3 regions of the Agromyces sp. LHK192 genome follow, and region 1 is predicted to be linked to each of the others. Evidence: predicted binding sites of a transcription regulator. Region 1 holds the regulator's gene; each other region holds the start of a gene.
The links. The regulator HrcA, encoded in region 1, represses chaperone genes, less so after heat shock. The targets are predictions, from matches to a motif close to TTNGCACTCGNNNNNNNCGAGTGCNAA.
Positions count from the first base shown of each region.

Region 2: a site for HrcA is predicted at 1,543-1,569, ahead of groL (chaperonin GroEL). Genes of this name have one in related genera too.
Region 3: a site for HrcA is predicted at 1,286-1,312, ahead of groES (co-chaperone GroES). Genes of this name have one in related genera too.

Region 1 is NZ_CP034753.1:1,899,515-1,902,787, forward strand. It holds gene hemW (radical SAM family heme chaperone HemW) at 1-147, shown strand, start outside; gene ELQ40_RS08480 (DUF4870 domain-containing protein) at 167-586, opposite strand; gene ELQ40_RS08485 (DUF4870 domain-containing protein) at 688-1,107, opposite strand; gene hrcA (heat-inducible transcriptional repressor HrcA) at 1,299-2,321, shown strand; gene dnaJ (molecular chaperone DnaJ) at 2,388-3,273, shown strand, end outside.
Region 2 is NZ_CP034753.1:2,891,175-2,894,447, reverse strand. It holds gene ELQ40_RS13090 (cold-shock protein) at 2-205, shown strand; gene ELQ40_RS13085 (DUF3048 domain-containing protein) at 365-1,435, shown strand; gene groL (chaperonin GroEL) at 1,612-3,231, shown strand.
Region 3 is NZ_CP034753.1:3,056,289-3,059,561, forward strand. It holds gene rarD (EamA family transporter RarD) at 1-727, opposite strand, end outside; gene groES (co-chaperone GroES) at 895-1,191, opposite strand; gene ELQ40_RS13820 (class I SAM-dependent methyltransferase) at 1,338-2,525, shown strand; gene ELQ40_RS13825 (DUF4190 domain-containing protein) at 2,648-3,226, opposite strand; gene ELQ40_RS13830 (DUF4190 domain-containing protein) at 3,235-3,273, opposite strand, start outside.

The sequences.
Region 1 (3,273 bases):
CGCCACGCGGTGGCCGCGCTCATGGCCGACGGCCTCGTGGAAGCGCGAACCGCCCTCGCCGGGAGGCTGGTGCTCACCCGGCGAGGGCGGTTGCTGGCCGATGCGGTCGTGCGCAGGCTGCTGGAGCCAGGAGACCTCGAGGGGTGACCCCTCGGGGGTGGACCGGTCAGCTGACGAACTTGATGGCCATCGGGTAGGTGTACGGCAGTCCCTGGTTGGCCTTGATCGCGGCCAGGATGCAGAACACGATGTTGACGGCCCAGACGACGAAGTAGAGCACGAACCCGATGATCAGGAACATCAGGATGAAGCTCACGACGTAGGCGATGAGCACCGTCAGCTGGAAGTTCAGCGCCGTCGCGGTGTGCTCGCGGATGAAGGGACCCTTGTCCTTGAGGACCAGGTAGCCGATCAGTGCGGGCAGGAAGTTGAAGATCGCGCCGCCGATGTGGATCAGCGTCGCCCAGAGCTTCTCCTCGGAGGGCTGGAGCGGTGCGCTCTGCTGGTACGGGTTCTGCGGCTCACCCGGAGGCGGCGTGGGCGGACCCGGAGGCGTCGGGGGAGGGGGAGGTGCGGCATCGGACATGGCGGTCTCCTTCGTCGTTCCCGGACGACCGGGTTCTGCTCATCATCCCAGTCCGGCACGCCCCGGCGGAAGACCCGTCGCGGCGTGCCGGTCCGGCACGGCTACTTGATGAGGCGGATGGCGAAGGGGTAGCGGTAGTGCTGGCCCTCCTTGGCCTTCAGGAAGCCCTGGATCGAGAAGACGATGACGACGGCCCAGAGCGCGAGCGGCAGGATCCAGCCGATGAATCCCCAGATGCCGAAGGTGATCGCGGTGAGGATGGTGTTGAGGAGGGCGATCGCCACGTAGGCGATCGTGGCCGTGATCTGGAAGTTCAGCGCCTCCTTGGCCTCGACGTTCGTGAACGCGCCGCGGTCCTTGAAGACGAGCCAGATGATGAGCGACGGCAGGAATCCGAGGATGCCGCCGAGGTGGGCGAACGACGCCCACTGGATGTCCTGCTCCGGGCTCAGCGGAGCCGCGGGAGCGGGCGCCGGCGCCTGCGGCGCGGCGTTGGGATCGGGTGCTGACTGGTCGGACATGAGCATGCCTTTCGGGTGGGGAGGGGGACGACCCGCGAGCGCCGCGGTATCCGCAGCGGGGACCGGGGTGATGCGGACCTGCATACGGTAGCGTCGCCCCGGAGCGCCCGGCAACGGTGCTGACACTGAAAGTCGCGGTACCATTGGCACTCAGGCACGGTGAGTGCCAATCGAGCGGATGCGGAGGGTCGATGGTCTCGGAACGCGGTCTGGCGGTGCTCCGCGCGATCGTCCAGGACTACGTCGCGTCGCGCGAGCCCGTCGGCTCGAAGACGATCGTCGAGCGCCACTCGTTCGGCGTCTCGGCGGCGACGATCCGCAACGACATGGCCCTCCTCGAGGAGGAGGAGCTGATCGCGGCCCCGCACACGTCGTCGGGTCGGATCCCGACCGACAAGGGCTACCGCGTCTTCGTCGACCAGCTCAGCGACGTGCGCCCGCTCACCACGGCCCAGCGCCACGCCATCGACACGTTCCTGGGCGAGGCCGGCGACCTCGACGAACTCCTCGCGCGCACCGTCCGGCTCATGGCGCAGCTCACCAACCAGCTCGCCGTCGTCCAGGTGCCGAGCTTCGCGAGCTCGCGCGTCCGCCACGTCGAACTCGTGCACCTCGACGCCGCGCGCGTCCTGTGCATCCTGATCACCGACTCCGGGCAGGTCGAGCAACGCCTGGCCGACCTCGGCGACGCGATCGACGCCGCGACGATCGCCGACCTTCGCGTCCGCCTCAACGACGTCGCCGGCGGGCTGACCCTCGCCGAGGCCGCGGCGGCCCTGTCCGGCGAGATCCCGACCACCGATCCCCGCCACGCGGCCGTGCTGCACACGCTCGCGGCCACCCTGGCCGAGCTGGCCCGCGCGCAGCGCGGCGACCGGCTCGTCGTCGCCGGAGCGGCGAACCTCGTACGCACCGAGCAGGACTTCTCCGGGTCGATCCTCGACGTGATCGAGGCGATCGAGGAGCAGGTCGTCGTGCTGCGACTGTTCGGCGAGATGGCGGCGGACTCGCACAGCGTCGCCGTGCGCATCGGGCGGGAGAACGCCCCGTACGGGCTCGCCGAGGCATCCGTCGTCACCAGTGCGTTCTCGGTGCCCGGGCGCGACATCGCCCGGCTCGGCATCGTCGGCCCCACCCGCATGGACTACACCGCGAGCATGGGGGCCGTCCGTGCGGTCGCCCGATACCTCTCCCGAACGCTCGGCGAGCACTGACCGCCCGCGTACCGAACCTTCGGCGCCTCCGGGCCGCCGGCATCACGATCGAAAGGACAGCCCTCAGTGGCCGACCACTACGAGGTCCTCGGCGTCGCCCAGGACGCCACCCCGGACGAGATCAAGAAGGCGTACCGCCGTCTCGCCCGTGAGCTCCACCCGGACGTGAATCCGGGCACGGAGGCATCCGAGCGGTTCAAGGAGGTCACCCACGCCTACGACGTGCTCTCCGATCCGAAGCAGCGACAGCAGTACGACCTCGGCGGCCAGGGCGGCATGGGCGGCCAGGGATTCGGCGGCTTCGGCGACATCTTCGAGACGTTCTTCGGCGGCGGCCAGCAGACCCGCGGACCCCGATCGCGCCGCGAGCGCGGGCAGGACGCCCTGATCCGCGTCGAGGTCGGCCTCGACGAGGTCGTCTTCGGCACGCACCGCGACCTCGAGGTCGACACCGCGGTGCTCTGCGAGACGTGCCACGGCTCCTGCTGCCAGCCGGGGACCGCACCCGTCACGTGCGACATCTGCCACGGCACCGGATCGATCCAGCGCGCGGTGCGCTCGCTGCTGGGCAACGTGATGACCTCCAGCCCGTGCGGCAGCTGCCGCGGCTACGGCACCGTGATCGCCACGCCGTGCGTCACCTGCCAGGGGCAGGGTCGCGTGCGGGCGCGCCGCACCGTGCCGGTCGACATCCCGGCCGGCGTCGACACCGGCCTTCGCCTGCAGATGCCGGGCTCCGGCGAGGTCGGGCCCGCCGGCGGCAGCAACGGCGACCTGTACCTCGAGATCAAGGTGCGCAACCACGACGTGTTCAGCCGCAACGGCGACGACCTGCTCGCGACCCTCGAGGTGCAGATGACCGACGCCATCCTCGGCACGACCACGACGATCCCGGCACTCGACGGCGACGTCCAGGTCGAGCTCAAGCCCGGCACCCAGGCGGGCGAGATCA
Region 2 (3,273 bases), 990 kb from region 1:
CATGGCGAACGGAACCGTCAAGTGGTTCAACGCTGAAAAGGGATACGGGTTCATCACCGTCGACGGCGGCGGGCAGGACGTCTTCGTCCACTACTCCGCCATCGACATGTCGGGCTACAAGGTCCTCGAGGAAGGCCAGCAGGTCGTCTTCGAGGTCGGGACCGGGTCCAAGGGACCGCAGGCCGAGTCGGTACGCCCCGCCTGATCCGAGTTCACGGATGCGCCGCCCGGCTTCCGGGCGGCGCACTCGCATGTCCGGGTCTCAGCCGGACGAACGGCGGCGTCCGCCCGCGGGCGGGGGATATCGGCCCGGTCCGGCGCGGCGCGGAGTTCCTGAGGCACGGCGCGCCGCTACGATCCATGCATGTCGGGGCGAGCGGCTCGGGCGGTGGGAGCCGCTGCGCGGCTCGTCGCGCTCATGGGCCTCGCGGTCGTCGTGATCGGCGTCGCGGGATGCACGGCCGAGGCCGACGCGGCTCCGGCGAAGACCGCCGAACCCACCGCCGCCGTCCGGCCGCAGCCGGCAGATCCCGTTGCGCCGTCAGCGATCGGATTCGCACCGCTTCGCGGGACGCCCGTCGATCCGGCGGCGACGGTGCACCCGTCGCTCGCGGTCAAGATCGACAACCACGAGGACGCGCGGCCGCAGATCGCGCTCAATCGCGCCGACCTCGTGTTCGAGGAACTCGTCGAAGGCGGGATCACGCGATACGCGGCCGTCTGGCACTCCGACGTGCCCGAGGAACTCGGTCCCGTGCGATCCATCCGGCCGATGGATCCCGACATCCTGTCGCCGCTCGGCGGCCTGGTCGCGTACTCCGGCGGCCAGGAGCGGTTCGTCGAGGCGATGGAAGCGACGCCGCTCGTGAACCTCGTGTTCGACTACGACGACACGGGGCTGTTCCACCGCGCCGATGAGCGTCCCGGACCGCACGACGTGATCCTCGACGCGACCGAGGCCGTCGCCCGTCACGCCGACCTCGCGCCGCCGCGCGTGCAGTTCGCGTACGGCGGCGCCGATCCGCTGGCCGAACCCGGCTACGCCGCGGTCGCGACCGCGCGGATCGACACCGTCTTCTCGGACGCGAGGTACCCGTCGTGGGAGTGGGACGCGGCCGGCGCGTCCTGGTTGCGGTCGCAGGAGGGCGAGCCAGACCACGAGGCATGCGGCGACCGGGTCCGCGCGACGAACGTGGTGATCCTAAGAGTGGAGATCGACTGGAGCGACGGCGACGTGCCGCGGACCGTGCTCGTCGGCGGCGGGGAGGCCTGGGTCTCGACGGCCGGGCGGACGGCGCACGGTTCCTGGTCGAAGGCCGAACAGGCGGCGCCCGTGGTGCTGACCGCCGACGACGGCAGCCCGCTGCGCCTGGCGCCCGGCAACACGTGGATCGAACTCGTGCCCGTCGACGGATCCGTCTCGTTCGCACCCTGATCGGGCTCGTCGCGACCGCGACGCGGGATGTCCCGGGAAGCCTGCGGGGCGTGCGCGCGGGGCATCCGGCTCGCTTGCACTCTCGGATCGAGAGTGCCAGAATCGTGTTAGCACTCGTCTGAGCTGAGTGCTAAACCCACATGCTCCAGACGTCCGGGAAGGGACGAGAGACACACATGGCAAAGATCATTGCTTTCGATGAGGAGGCCCGCCGCGGCCTCGAGCGTGGACTCAACACGCTCGCCGACGCGGTCAAGGTGACCCTCGGCCCGCGCGGCCGCAACGTCGTGCTCGAGAAGAAGTGGGGCGCCCCCACCATCACGAACGACGGCGTGTCGATCGCCAAGGAGATCGAGCTCGACGACCCGTACGAGAAGATCGGCGCCGAGCTCGTCAAGGAGGTCGCGAAGAAGACCGACGACGTCGCCGGCGACGGCACCACCACCTCGGTCGTGCTCGCCCAGGCGCTCGTGCGCGAGGGCCTCCGCAACGTCGCTGCGGGCGCCGACCCGATCAGCCTCAAGAAGGGCATCGAGAAGGCCGTCGCGGCCGTCTCGGAGGAGCTCCTCAAGGCAGCCAAGGAGATCGAGACCAAGGACGAGATCGCCGCGACCGCGTCGATCTCCGCCGCCGACCCGCAGATCGGCGAGATCATCGCCGAGGCGATCGACAAGGTCGGCAAGGAGGGCGTCGTCACCGTCGAGGAGTCGAACACCTTCGGCACCGAGCTCGAGCTGACCGAGGGCATGCGCTTCGACAAGGGCTACCTGTCGGCGTACTTCGTCACCGACCCGGAGCGCCAGGAGGCGGTCTTCGAGGACCCGTACATCCTCATCGCCAACTCCAAGGTCTCGAACATCAAGGACCTGCTCCCCATCGTCGACAAGGTGATCCAGACGGGCAAGCAGCTCCTGATCATCGCCGAGGACGTCGACGGCGAGGCCCTCGCGACCCTGATCGTCAACAAGGTGCGCGGCATCTTCAAGTCGGTCGCCGTGAAGGCCCCCGGCTTCGGCGACCGTCGCAAGGCGCAGCTCCAGGACATCGCGATCCTCACGGGCGGCCAGGTCATCTCGGAGGAGCTCGGCCTCAAGCTCGAGAACGTCACGCTCGACCTGCTCGGCCAGGCGCGCAAGGTCGTCATCACCAAGGACGAGACGACCATCGTCGAGGGTGCGGGCGACCCCGAGCAGATCGCCGGCCGCGTGGCCCAGATCCGCCAGGAGATCGAGAACACCGACTCCGACTACGACCGCGAGAAGCTGCAGGAGCGCCTCGCCAAGCTCGCGGGCGGCGTCGCCGTCATCAAGGCGGGCGCGGCGACCGAGGTCGAGCTCAAGGAGCGCAAGCACCGCATCGAGGACGCCGTCCGCAACGCGAAGGCCGCCGTCGAGGAGGGCATCGTCGCCGGTGGTGGCGTGGCCCTCATCCAGGCCGGTGCCGCTGCCTTCGGCAAGCTCGAGCTCGTCGGCGACGAGGCGACCGGCGCGAACATCGTCAAGGTCGCCATCGAGGCCCCGCTCAAGCAGATCGCCCTCAACGCCGGCCTCGAGCCGGGCGTCGTCGCGAACAAGGTGTCGGAGCTCCCCGCGGGCCACGGCCTCAACGCCGCGACCGGCGAGTACGGCGACCTCCTCGCGCAGGGCATCATCGACCCCGCCAAGGTGACCCGTTCGGCGCTGCAGAACGCCGCGTCGATCGCCGGCCTCTTCCTCACGACCGAGGCCGTCGTCGCCGACAAGCCCGAGAAGTCCCCGGCTCCGGTCGGCGACCCCACGGGCGGCATGGACTTCTGAGTCCGTTCCACGGCTGACCAGCTGACGCGATGGGCGTCTCCC
Region 3 (3,273 bases), 1.2 Mb from region 1:
GTGGGACGGCCGTGACGGCGCCGGCGAGCAGCAGCAGGGTCGCATGCCACGCGCCGTGACCCCCGAGCGTGAGGCCTCCCGAGGTCGCCGCGACGACGACGAGCTGGACCGCCGCGACCGGCGCGAGCCACGCGGTCTCCAGCGTAAGCCCCGAGACGGCGTCGACCTTCGGCCCCACGCGCTTCTTGATCAGCCCGTACAGGCCGAACGAGAAGGCGAGGACGAGCGCGATCCACGGGAGCCGGCCGTAGCCGATGGCGAGCACGATGACCGCGACGATGCTGATTCCGACGGCGATCCATTGGGTGACTCGGAGCCGCTCGCGCAGCACGAGGACGCCGAGGAAGACGGTGACGATCGGATTGATGAAGTACCCGAGGGCGGCCTCGACCACCTGCCCGGAGAGCGTCGCGTAGACGTAGGTCTGCCAGTTCACGAAGATGAGCACGCCGGCGAGACCCATCGTGAGCACCACGCGGCGGTCGCGCAGCAGCCCGCCGAAGACCTTCCACGCACGCGTGACGGTCAGCAGGAGCGCGCAGAAGACGAGGGAGAGCAGGATGCGCCATGCCACGATCTCGAAGGGCCCCGTCGGGGCGAGCGCGAGGAAGTACACGGGCAGGATGCCCCAGAGCAGGTAGGCGGCGACGGCGTACGCGTAGCCCGCGCCGCCCTGCGCGGGTGCCGGGCGGGCGATCGCACCGGCGTCGGACGAGGAGGAGCTCACCGATGCAGCCTACGCGCGCCCGCCGACGCGGCAGGCATCCGCCGCAGTATCCCGTGCCTGCGGCCGGCACGACGTCCCGCGGGCATCGAAGCCGAGGCATCCGGTGCCCCGGACGCGACGAGGGCCGGTCACCAGACGGTGACCGGCCCTCGTGGAGTGCGTCGTGATCAGCGAACGACGACCGCGAGCACGTCGCGAGCCGACAGGACGAGGAAGTCCTCGCCGCCGAACTTGACCTCGGTGCCGCCGTACTTCGAGTAGATGACCTTGTCGCCGACTGCGACGTCGAGCGGAACACGGTTGCCGTTGTCGTCGATGCGGCCCGGGCCCACCGCGACGACCTCGCCCTCCTGGGGCTTCTCCTTCGCGGTGTCGGGGATCACCAGACCGGAGGCGGTGGTCTGCTCGGCCTCGACCTGCTTGATGACGATGCGATCCTCGAGCGGCTTGATGGAAACCGACACGGTTGACCCCTTTTCTGTGAGATAGGTGCTGTCTTGACGAAGACTGGGTTAGCAGCCTCAGTGCGAGAGTGCTAATACCGAGTGTAGGCAGTCTCTGGCACTCATGCAACGTGAGTGCCAGCGGACCTCGGTGCTAGCGTTGCCGGGTGGATCGCGCCGAGCTCGTCGAACTGCTCTCGCCCGAGGGCCTGCACCTGCTGGACGCCATGCCCGAGTGGGACTCGAAGGCCGACGTCGTGCGCCTGGTCGCCGACCTGCGCAAGGACGGCCACTCCCCCGGCCTCGTCGCGGCGGTCCTCAGCCAGGCCAGGCTCCGCACCCGCGCCCGGGCGAAGTTCGGCGAGTTCGCGCAGCGGATGCTCTTCACCGAAGCCGGCCTCGAGCAGGCGACACGCCTCAAGGTGGCCGCCCTGCACGCCGGGCGCTTCGCCCGGGCGGGCATCGGACACGTCGCCGACCTCGGCTGCGGCATCGGCGGCGACTCCCTCGCGATGGCCGCCGTCGACCTCGAGGTGACCGCCGCCGAGGCCGACGAGGTGACCGCAGCCATCGCCTCGTTCAACCTCACGCCGTTCGTGCGGGCCCGAGTGCTGCACGCCCGCGCGGAGGAGGTGCCGCTCGGCGGCATCGGCGGCGCCTGGCTCGATCCCGCTCGCCGGACCACCGCGGGCGGCAGGACGACCCGTCTGGCCGATCCTTCCGACTACACGCCATCGCTCGACTTCGCGTACGGCCTCGCCGACCGCATGGCGGTGGGCGTGAAGCTGGGGCCGGGCACCGACCGCGAGGTGATCCCGTCGGGAACCGAAGCGCAGTGGGTGTCAGTCGACGGGGATGTCGTCGAGCTCGGCGTCTGGTTCGGCCCGGTGGCGCGCCCGGGTGTCGGGCGTGCGGCGCTCGTCATCCGCGGCGACCAGGCGGCCGAGCTGACCGCGGGCGCCGACAGTGAGGATGCCCCGACCGGCCCGCTCGGCGACTTCCTGTACGAGCCTGACGGCGCAGTCATCCGTGCACGGCTGATCGGCGATCTCGCGCGGTCGATGGGCGGGTGGATGCTCTCCGACGGCATCGCGTGGATCACCGCGGACCGCGCCGTCGACTCATCCTTCGCCCGAGGGTTCCGCGTGCTCGAGCGACTACCCAATGACGAGCGGCAGCTGCGCCAGGCCCTCGCCGAGCGCCGGATCGGCACGCTCGAGATCAAGAAGCGAGGGGTCGACGTGGATCCGGCGACCCTGCGCTCGAAGCTCCGCCTCCGCGGTGGCGAATCCGCCACCATCGTGATCACCCGGGAGGGCGGACGGCGGGTGACCCTGCTCGTCGAGCGGATCTGAGCGGGCGTACCCCGCTGACGCGTCAGCTCGGCAGCGCGCCGATCCAGCCTTCGTACGTCAGCTCGGCAGCGCGCCGTACACGATGCGCGCCGGCAGCACCGCGCCGATCCAGCCTTCGTACGTCAGCTCGGCAGCGCGCCGTAGACGATGGCGTAGTAGCCGATCCAGACCGCCGAGAACACGAGCCCGGTGACGCCGGTTCCGATCGCGACGAAGGCGAGCGTGCGCCCCGATTCCTCGCGGCGCAGCCCCAGCACTCCGAAGATGATCGCGACGAACGTCAGCGGGAGCATCCAGCCGACGAAGAGCGACGCGACGGCTCCGATCGATCCGGTGACCGCGCCGACCCAGCTGTAGACCCGTCGCTGGACGTCTTCCTCTTCGATGTCGGCCGGAGCGGGTGCCGGCGCTGCGCGGTGCACGATGAGCAGCTGACCGGTCGGCAGCTGCTGCAGGCGCCCGGTGTCGAAGTTCTCCTCGAACTCGCGGCCGGGTCCGTCCGGTTGCAGCATCGCGTCGTCGGCCTGCAGCGTGGCACCGCCGGGGCGGTAGGGCGCGAGCGGGTCGGATTCGGCGGCACGGTCGACGAGCGGATCGGGCGGGATCGGCGCGCGGATGAAGTCGTCGTCCGCCGGGGCGGGTTCCGGCGACGGGCCGGAGGTCCCGCCGTCGGGCGGGACCTCGTGGCGTCCGTCGTTCATCGGAGCGCTCAGTAGGTGTAGGGGTTGGAGCCGATCGCGGCGAAGGT